3 regions of the Comamonas sp. HJ-2 genome follow, and region 3 is predicted to be linked to each of the others. Evidence: predicted binding sites of a transcription regulator. Region 3 holds the regulator's gene; each other region holds the start of a gene.
The links. The regulator sigma-54, encoded in region 3, starts transcription at its own class of promoters, with help from an activator protein. The targets are predictions, from matches to a motif close to TGGCANGNAANCTGCTTT.

Region 1: glnA (type I glutamate--ammonia ligase) is a predicted target of sigma-54. The motif match lies at 1,634-1,651, and genes of this name have one in related genera.
Region 2: ACWGXF_RS10015 (BMP family protein) is a predicted target of sigma-54. The motif match lies at 1,801-1,818, and genes of this name have one in related genera.

The regions. Positions count from the first base shown of each region.
Region 1 covers NZ_JBSIFD010000006.1:99,444-102,718, forward strand. The annotation lists gene ACWGXF_RS07430 (sterol desaturase family protein) at 1-476, shown strand, start outside; gene ACWGXF_RS07435 (EI24 domain-containing protein) at 491-1,378, shown strand; gene glnA (type I glutamate--ammonia ligase) at 1,701-3,116, shown strand.
Region 2 covers NZ_JBSIFD010000010.1:194,558-197,832, forward strand. The annotation lists gene ACWGXF_RS10000 (LysR substrate-binding domain-containing protein) at 1-483, shown strand, start outside; gene ACWGXF_RS10005 (GatB/YqeY domain-containing protein) at 591-1,037, opposite strand; gene rpsU (30S ribosomal protein S21) at 1,202-1,414, opposite strand; gene ACWGXF_RS10015 (BMP family protein) at 1,915-2,964, shown strand; gene ACWGXF_RS10020 (BaiN/RdsA family NAD(P)/FAD-dependent oxidoreductase) at 3,053-3,275, opposite strand, start outside.
Region 3 covers NZ_JBSIFD010000022.1:13,810-17,084, reverse strand. The annotation lists gene ACWGXF_RS17790 (aspartyl/asparaginyl beta-hydroxylase domain-containing protein) at 1-910, shown strand, start outside; gene ACWGXF_RS17785 (RNA polymerase factor sigma-54) at 1,100-2,701, opposite strand; gene lptB (LPS export ABC transporter ATP-binding protein) at 2,847-3,275, opposite strand, start outside.

The DNA.
Region 1 (3,275 bases), on a different contig from region 3:
GCCAGATGACGGTGTGGAGCGACAACCGCAATCACCTGCTCGACGACGTGATCCATGACGCCATCATCGTGCTGGTGGCACAGCTGATTGGCGTGGCTCCGGGGCAGTTCGTGGCCATCGTGGCCCTGACCCAGCTCAGCGAGAGCTTTCAGCATGCCAACGTGCGCATCTGGTTTGGCCAGCTGGGCGAGCGCCTGTGGATCAGTCCACGCTTTCACCGCCGCCACCACGCCATCGGTATCGGCCACGAACCCATGGCGCCCGTGCGCAACAAGAAGGTGCATGGCAACAATTTCGGCGTATTGTTGCCTTGGTGGGACATATTGTTTGGCACGGCCAACTTTGATCTGCGCTATGACCCCACGGGCATTCGCGATCAGGTGCAAGCGAATGCAAAAGGTCAATTGCGCGACTATGGCCGTGGCTTCTGGGCGCAGCAGTGGCTGGCTGTCCTGCGATTGATGGGTCGCGCATAAGTCAATCCTTGAGTATGCTTGCCAGCATGAGCTTGCTACTCGACTCTTTTTGGCGTGCCATGGCGTATTGCCTGCATAAGCGGGTCATTGTCTGGTCACTCCTGCCGCTGCTGGCCATGGCCTTGATGGCCTGGCTTCTGGGTTACTTCTTCTGGGCCGATGCGGTCCTCAAGGTGCAAAGCCTGCTGGACGGGGTGGGCTGGCTGCATTCCTTATGGCTATGGCTGCAGGGGCTGGGCCTTGGGTATGCCTCGGAGGTGGTGGCTTCCATTTTTGTTGTGTTGGGCGCAATGCCGGTACTCGTGGTGCTGGTTTTGCTGCTGGTGGGCCTGTTCATGGCGCCTGTGCTGACACAGCTGGTGGCCGAGAAACGCTTTGTCGGGCTCGAGAAAAAGCATGGTGGTTCCACCGTAGCCAGCCTGGTCTGGTCGGGCGGCTCCACGTTGATTGCGCTACTGGCCTTGTTTGTCACTCTGCCGCTATGGGTGTTCCCGCCGCTGATGCTGGTGGTGGCGCCTTTGATCTGGGGATGGCTCACCTACAGGGTCATGGCATTTGACGCCTTGTCCGAGCATGCCAGCAAGGACGAGCGCCGGGCCCTGTTTGCCCGTCACCGCATGTCGCTCATTCTGATGGGTGTGATCTGCGGCTATCTGGGCGCAGCACCTGGTGTGGTCTGGATTTCCGGGCTGCTGTTCCTGGCCGCTTTCTGGATTCTGGTTCCGATTGCGATCTGGATCTATGCGCTGGTGTTTGCCTTCTCTGCACTGTGGTTTGCTCACTTCTGCCTGGCGGCGCTGGAGCAAATGAGGGCGCAGACCATGCCAAGTGCTGCCGACCCGCAGGTCCCGTTTGCACCTGGTGCAGATGATTCGGATGGTGCAGCTTCGGTGGCTCGCTGAGAAGCGTCTGCAGCAGGGCGAATCAGGTGTCATGCACCAAAAACAATCCTATTTCCAAATTGCACCATATTGGTGCAATGATATTCACCAAGATGGTGCAATTGTGAGGCGTGCTCTGGCAGTGAGACAATGCGCGTCTGTTTGGTGCAGTTTGCAGATGCAGCTCTGGTAAGTGCCTATGTCTTGTGCCGAATATCTTTACACCAAGGCTCGGTTTCGGTGCGCAGATGTTGTTGTGAGGCGCCGAGTTCGAGTTGGCACGCAAACTGCTAGATACTATTCATTCTTTATTTGATCAGCCAAAGTTGGCAGGAGAGATCTAATGGCGAAGACCGTTGCAGACGTGATGCAGATGGTGCAGGATAACGAGGTCAAGTTCGTGGACCTGCGCTTTACCGATACCCGCGGCAAGGAACAGCACGTGACCGTGCCCGTGTCGCACTTCGACGAGGACAAGTTCGCCTCGGGCCATGCTTTCGACGGTTCTTCCGTTGCCGGCTGGAAGGGTATCGAAGCCTCGGACATGCAGCTGGTTCCCGATCCCAACACTGCCAATATCGATCCCTTCTTCGAAGAAACCACACTGATTCTGCAGTGCGATGTGATCGAACCCGGTGATGGCAAGGCCTACGACCGCGATCCCCGCTCCATCGCCAAGCGTGCCGAAGCCTATCTGAAGGCTTCCGGCCTGGGCGATACCGCTTACTTCGGTCCCGAACCCGAATTCTTCATCTTCGACGGCGTGCGCTGGGGTACAGAGCCTCACAACCCCTTCTTCGAAATCGAAGAATACGAGGCTCCCTGGAACACCGGCACCAAGTTCGAAACCGGTAACCGTGGTCACCGTCCTCGCGTCAAGGGTGGCTACTTCCCCGTTCCTCCTGTCGACAGCACCCAGGACATGCGTGCAGAGATGTCGCTGCTGCTGGAAGCGGTCGGCATCCCTGTCGAAGTGTTCCACCATGAAGTGGCCGGCGCCGGTCAGAACGAAATCGGCACACGCTTCTCGACCCTGGTCGAGCGTGCCGACTGGACACAGCTGCAGAAGTACATCATCTGGAACGTGGCCAACACCTACGGCAAGACGGCAACCTTCATGCCCAAGCCCTACGCTGGCGATAACGGCTCCGGCATGCACGTGCACCAGTCCGTGTGGAAGGATGGCAAGAACCTGTTTGCCGGCGACGGCTATGCCGGCCTGTCCGACTTCGCCCTGTACTACATCGGCGGCATCATCAAGCACGCTCGTGCGCTGAACGCCATCACCAATCCCGGCACCAACAGCTACAAGCGTCTGGTTCCCGGCTTCGAAGCGCCCGTGAAGCTGGCCTACTCGGCCAAGAATCGCTCGGCCTCCATCCGTATTCCTTACGTCAGCAATCCCAAGGCTCGTCGCGTGGAAGCCCGCTTCCCCGATCCTCTGATGAACCCCTACCTGGGTTTCGCAGCTCTGCTGATGGCCGGCCTGGACGGCGTGGAAAACAAGATCCATCCCGGCGAAGCCGCGACCAAGGATCTCTACCACCTGCCTCCCGAGGAAGACAAGCTGGTGCCTACCGTCTGCCACAGCCTGGATCAGGCTCTGGAAGCCCTGGACGCCGACCGTGCGTTCCTGACCAAGGGCGGTGTGTTCTCCGACAGCATGCTGGATGCCTACATCGAGCTGAAGATGGGCGAAGTGACTCGCTATCGCCAGTCGGTGCACCCTGTCGAATACGATATGTACTTCTCGCTGTAAAGCAGAGGTCAAAAAAGGCGGCGCAAGCCGCCTTTTTTATTGAGCGCCCGCTGCGGCGGGCGTGGCAGCAAAGGAACCAAACGGGTTGGTGGCGGTCAAGTAGTCAATAAAAGCCGCAGGCTTGGAGCGATACTCAGGGTATTGCGGACTTGCGGCCGC
Region 2 (3,275 bases), on a different contig from region 3:
CACCTGATTGCCCGGCACCTGGCCGACAACCACCGCGTGCTGTGCGCGGCCCCGGCCTATGTGCAGCGGCGTGGCAGCCCGCGCACGCTTGATGAACTGGCAGCACATGACTGTCTGGTCATCAAGGAGCGCGATCATCCCTTCGGTGTCTGGAAACTGCGCTCGGGCAGTCAGGAGCGCAGTGTGAAAGTGACCGGGCCGCTGTCCACCAATCATGGCGAGATGGCCGTGCAATGGGCGCGCGACGGTCATGGCATCGTGCTGCGCTCGCTCTGGGATGTGGCGGCCGATCTGCAGGCCGGACGATTGCTGCAGCTGCTGCCCGAGTGGCAGCAGCAGGCGAATATCTGGGCCGTCTATCCGACGCGGCTGGAGCGCTCGGCCAAGGTGCGGGTCTGCGTCGAGTTCCTGCAGGAGTTCTTCAGCCGCGAGGCGCCCGCAGGATTCAAGAATGCTATGAAAAAAGAAGCTGCTGGCGCCTAATATGCATGTCTTTTAAAGTCTTTTTAGACTGAAAGTCATACACAACCAGCGCAAGCAGCTTCTGTTTTTGAGCCTGATGCCGCGTGGCGGCCCAGGCTATTTGCCAATTATCGGGTCAGTGCGGCCTTCACGGCAGCGGACACCAGGCCCATATCGGCCTTGCCGGCCAGCTGGGCCTTGACGGCGCCCATCACCTTGCCCATGTCGCCAGGGCCGGAGGCACCCAGTTCGGCCACGATGGCCTGCACGGCTGCGGTGATCTCGGCTTCTCCCATGCGTTCGGGCAGATAGACCTTGAGCACTTCCATTTCGGCCTTTTCCACATCGGCCAGATCGGCGCGGTTGGCGGCTTCGAAGGCGGCGATGGAGTCCTTGCGCTGCTTGATCAGCTTGTCGACGATGGCGATGACGGCGGCGTCGTCGAGCTCGATGCGCTCGTCCACTTCCTTTTGCTTCATCGCGGCCTGCAGCAGGCGGATGGTGCCCAGGCGCGCGCTGTCCTTGGCACGCATGGCGGTCTTCATGTCTTCGGTAATCTGGGCTTTCAGGCTCATGGCTTTCTCCTTGGGGTGGGCGAACGGACGCTGACTGTCCATGCGCTGGGAGGTCACTGCGCAGCCGGGCAGGCTTGGCAGTGGCCAGAAAACAAAAAACCCGCGCCTGGCGTCCCGAGCGCGGGTTTGCGGCTGTTTTAAGGCCGACTGGTCCTAATCAACGATTAGTACAGCTTCTTAGGCAGTTGCATGCTGCGAACGCGCTTGTAGTGACGCTTCACGGCAGCAGCCTTCTTGCGCTTGCGCTCGGCTGTGGGCTTTTCGTAGAACTCGCGAGCACGCAGATCGGTCAGCAGACCCAGCTTTTCGATGGTGCGCTTGAAGCGGCGCAGGGCAACTTCATAGGGCTCGTTTTCTTTGACGCGGATGGTAGTCATTTAATTTCCAGATATATCTGTGCTGACAGAGGGTTCTCGGGAAGATCGGGCCTGAGAGCCGTGAACAGCGGTTTCCCCGCCACTTTTTAACTAGTATGGCCGACGGGGTAATGCCAGCAAAGTCGAGCATTATAGACCAAGACTTGGGCTGCGTCTTCAATGGGGCGTGAAGCAATCCGGCGTCGGTCGCGCGCGCATGGTTTTGCGGCGGCAGGCAGGGCGTTGTCGCAGACCAGATTCAGGCACCGCCATTGTGCCTTTTGGACTATCGGCGCGTTCAAGTCGCGTGTATTGCGGAGCGAAGCCGGATGCGCAATGCAAGAGCACGGTGCTGCCCAGGCGCCAGGACAGCCGAGCCCGGCGCTGGGGTTTCTTGGGAGTATCGTGTGCACGGAAATTGCATACGGTTTAGAGGCTTTATTTCGTGACCAAGGTCAAGGAATAGGTGGGTTTCGTGCCTGTGCGCGTCGCTGTTTTTCTGTGTTCAAGGAGCTTCCATCTTGTCCAGCGCTTCTCATTCCTCATTTATTTCGCGTCGCCAATGGATGGCTTCGGCCGTAGCCGTGCCGGGCTTGCTGGCATTGACGGCCTGTGCCGGCAGGGCCGGAGTTGCCGGGCCTGCCGCATCCGGCGGTTCCCTGGTGGTGGGTGGTCTGTTTGCGGGCTCGCGCAGCGACAAGGGCTTTATGGAGGCCGGCTGGCGCGGCCTGGAAAAAGCACGCCAGGAGCTGGGCGTGCAGACCCGCTTTCTCGACGGCATGGCGCCTAGGAAGGAGTTGCTGGTGCCGGCTCTTGCACAGCTCGCGGAGCAGGGGGCGCAACTGGTGATTGCCCATGGCGGGCAGAACAATCAGGCCGCAGCCGAAGTTGCGGCGCGCTTTCCCAGGACCCAGTTCGTCGTGACCCAGGGCGCGGTACAGGGAAGCAATCTCTGCAGCTATGACGTGCTGCAGGAGGAGTCGGCCTATCTGGCCGGCGTGCTGGCGGCGCTGACCACCAAAACCGGGGTGGTCGGCCATATGTCGGGCATTCGCGTGCCCCCGGGACTCAAGGGGCGTGCTGCCTATGCGGCCGGCGTGCGCGATACCGACCCCAGGGTCAAGCTGCTGACGAACTTCTCTGGCGATCAGGACGACAACGCTTTGTCGCACCGCATTGCCAGGGCCCAGATGGCTGCCGGTGCCGATGTGATCTTCACCATGCTCAACTCCGGCCGCGATGGCGTGACCCAGGCCTGCCGTGAGGCGGGCACGCGCCAGATCGGCAATGTGATCGACTGGACCAGGGTGGACCCGCAGGTGTTTGTCGCTTCCGCCTGGGCCGATGTGGGCATTGGCGCGTTTTTGGCCGTCAAGGATATGCAGGAGCGCGGTGCGCCCGGCCCGGGCATTCGCAAGATCGGTTTGAGCGACCCGGCCGCCGTACGCCTGACCATGGGCCAGAGCGTGGCCGCCGCTGTGCGCGAGCGCGTGGCCAGGGCGTCGGCTGCCATCGCCTCGGGGCAGCTCAAGGTTCCCGAACACTATGAAGGCAAGGAGTTTTCTGCCTGATCGGATGGTGCGCCGGAGGCGCAGGCAGCAAAAAAGGATGGCTCAACCATCCTTTTTTCATGGCGGCAGGCGCTTCGGTTCCAGTCGCTCAAGCCATGACTGACTGCTTTTCCGCCATGGCCTGGGCGCAGGCGGCGGCACTGGCCCAGGCCCACTGGAAGTTGTAGCCGCCCAGCCAGCCGGTGATGTCCACCACCTCGCCGATAAAGTACAGGCCCGGCCGGGTCTTGCATTCCATGGTTTGCTGGGACAGCACCCTGGTGTCCACGCCGCCCAGCGTGACCTCGGCTTTTTTATAGCCCTCGGTGCCC
Region 3 (3,275 bases):
TATCGTTCTGGCACTGGTGCTGCTCTTCTTTGGCTGCGGGCTGTACATGCATCTGCGCGGCAAGGTGCGCCACAAGGTGGTCAAGCAATTGTTTGACCACTCCACGTTCACAGCGCCGTTCAACGTCTTCATGCTGATGTTCAGCAAGGTGCCGCGCACGCCCTATCTGCCCACCAGCACCTTCCCCGAGCTGGCGCCGCTGCAGGCCAACTGGCGCGAGATCCGCGAGGAAGCCGTCAATCTGCAAAAGAACATGCAGATCAAGGCCGCAGCCAACAACGACGACGCAGGCTTCAACTCCTTCTTCAAGACCGGCTGGAAGCGCTTCTACCTCAAGTGGTACGGCGACGCCCACCCTTCGGCCATGGAGTTGTGCCCCAAGACCACGGCCCTGGTGAAATCGATTCCCAGCGTCAAGGCCGCCATGTTTGCCGAGCTGCCGCCCGGCGCCAAGCTCAATCTGCACCGCGACCCCTATGCGGGCTCGCTGCGCTATCACCTGGCCGTGCTGGCGCCCAACGACGACCGCTGCATGATCGAGGTCGACGGCCAGCCCTATAGCTGGCGCGAAGGCGAAGGCGTGATCTTCGACGAGACCTTTATGCACTGGGCCGAGAACCGCTCGGAAGGCAATCGCATCGTGCTGTTCTGCGATGTGGAGCGCCCCATGACCAATGGCTTTGCCCAGTGGCTCAATCACTGGCTGGGCAAGAACGTGGTGGCCGCCGCCAGCTCGCCCAACAACGAGGGCGATCCGCGCGGCATGATCAGCAAGCTGTTCAAGATCTCGTTCTATGCGGGCAAGTACCGCCGTGCCTTCCGCGACTGGAATCCGACCTTCTACAAGATCCTCAAGTTCGGCCTGATGATCGGCGTGCTGGTCTGGTTTATCTGGTGGTTGGTTTCTTGATAACCCCCTGAGGCGCTACGCGCCTTCCCCTGGCCGGGCGCCCCCAAGGGGGACGGCAGCATCGCCGCAAGGGCGGCTCTTGCTCGCTGCCCCTTGCTTGAGGAATGCCTTATCAAGGCTCCCGCCCTAAATACAGAACAAGAAAGCCGCTGTGCGATGCATCAGCGGCTTTCTTGTTTCTGCGGTGCCCTACAGCGCCTTGCGCAGCGTGGTCGTCGGTATCTTGAGCTGCTCGCGGTATTTGGCGACGGTGCGGCGCGCGCACTCGATGCCCTGCTCCTTGAGCATATCGGCCAGCTTGGCGTCCGACAGCGGCTTTCTGGCATCTTCGGCATCGACAAACTGCTTGATCAGCGCACGCACGGCCGTGCTGGAAGCACTGCCGCCGGTTTCCGTGCCCAGGCCCGAACCGAAGAAATACTTGAGCTCGAAGGTACCCTGGGGCGTGGCCATGTACTTGGCCGTGGTCACGCGGCTGATGGTGGACTCGTGCAGGCCCAGGGTGTCGGCGATATCGCGCAGCACCAGCGGGCGCATGGCCAGCTCGCCATGCACAAAGAAGTTCTTCTGCCGCTCCACGATGGCTTCGGAAACACGCAAGATGGTGTCGAAGCGCTGCTGGATGTTCTTGATGAACCAGCGCGCCTCCTGCAGTTGCTGCTGCAGCGCCGCATGGCCGTCGCTGTTCTTGTGGCGGCGCAGCACGCTGGCATAGATGTCGTGCACGCGCAGACGCGGCATGACCTCGGGGTTGAGCTGCACGGAGAAGTCCACCCGGCCCGAGCCGGACCGCACCGGGCGCACGATGACATCGGGCACCACGATATGGCGTTCCACGTCGACAAAGCGGCGCCCCGGACGCGGCTCCAGCCTGGCGATCAGGGCCATGGCTTCGCGCAGTTGCTCCTCTCGCGCACCGCACAGGCTGGTGAGCTTGCGCAGATCGCGCCGCGCCAGCAGGTCCATGGGCTGGGCACAGATGGCCTGCGCCAGCAGCAGCCGGCTCATATGCGCCTCGGTCGTGCCCTCGTCCTCGGCCGTGCGGATCAGATCGCGCAGCTGCAGCTGCAGGCACTCGGCCAGATCGCGCGCGCCCACACCCACGGGCTCCAGGCTTTGCAGCAGCTTCAGCGCAATGGCAAAGTGCTGCTCCAGCTCCTCGCGCTCCTCCAAGTCGTCGCCAGCCAGGCTCTGCGCCAACTCCTGCAGGGAATCCTCGAGATAGCCGTCGTCGCTGAGCGACTCGATGAGAAAGCGCAGTGCAGCCATGTCCGCCGCACCAAGATGCAGGCTCAGCGCCTGACGGTGCAGAAAGTCGGTCAGGCTCTGGTGCTCGCGCGCCAGATCGATGGCATCGGTTTCGTCATCGCCGTCGCGGTTGCGCGTGGAGCTGCTGGCCGAGGGCGTATCCCACTCGCTGCTGGATTCGCCGCCCCATTCCCCGTCCTGGCCGTCCATGCCGTCGGCCTCCCAGTTCAGCGTTTCCGGGGTTTCGGGGTTTGATGTCTCCGCTACCGTTTCAGTAGCTTGTTGCGCTTGCGATGCATCTCTTTCAGCATGAATACCATCTGAAGTGCTGTATTCACTGGCGCTAGCAGCTACATCTACAGGAGCATCCCCCGCAGTTTCTGCCTCATCGCCCGCACGTTCCAGAAAAGGGTTGTCGACCAGCATCTGCTCGACTTCCTGCGCCAGCTCCAGGGTGGAGAGCTGCAGCAGCTGAATGGATTGCTGCAGCTGCGGCGTAAGCGATAAATGCTGCGAAACGCGTAGCGAGAGACCTGGCTTCATCGAGGCGCGGCTCCCAGACAATCATCGCAAACGCGCGCAGTGCTATGGACTTGCCGCCGGGCCGCCCCAGGGCAAACCCCGGCGCAGCCGGTCAGGGCCCCTTCCGGGGACAGCGACCACACAAAGTGAGGGAGCGTGGGGGTCATCACATTCTGAAATGTTCGCCCAGATAGACGCGGCGCACATCGGCGTTCTCCACGATCTCCTCGGGCGTGCCTTCGGCCAGCACATGGCCGTCGCTGATGATGAAGGCGTGGTCGCAGATGCCGAGCGTCTCGCGCACATTGTGGTCGGTGATCAGCACGCCGATGCCGCGCTCCTTGAGGAAGCCGATGATGCGCTGGATCTCGATCACCGCGATCGGGTCGATGCCGGCAAACGGCTCGTCAAGCAGAATGAAGCGCGGTTGCGTGGCCAGGGCGCGGGCAATTTCCACGCGACGGCGCTCACCGCCGGACAGCGCCAGCGCCGGCGACTGGCGCAGATGCTCCACGCGCAGCTCCTGCAGCAGGCCCGTGAGGCGCTTTTCGATCTCGTCGCGCGTCAGCGTCTTGCCCTGCTCGTCCTTTTGCAG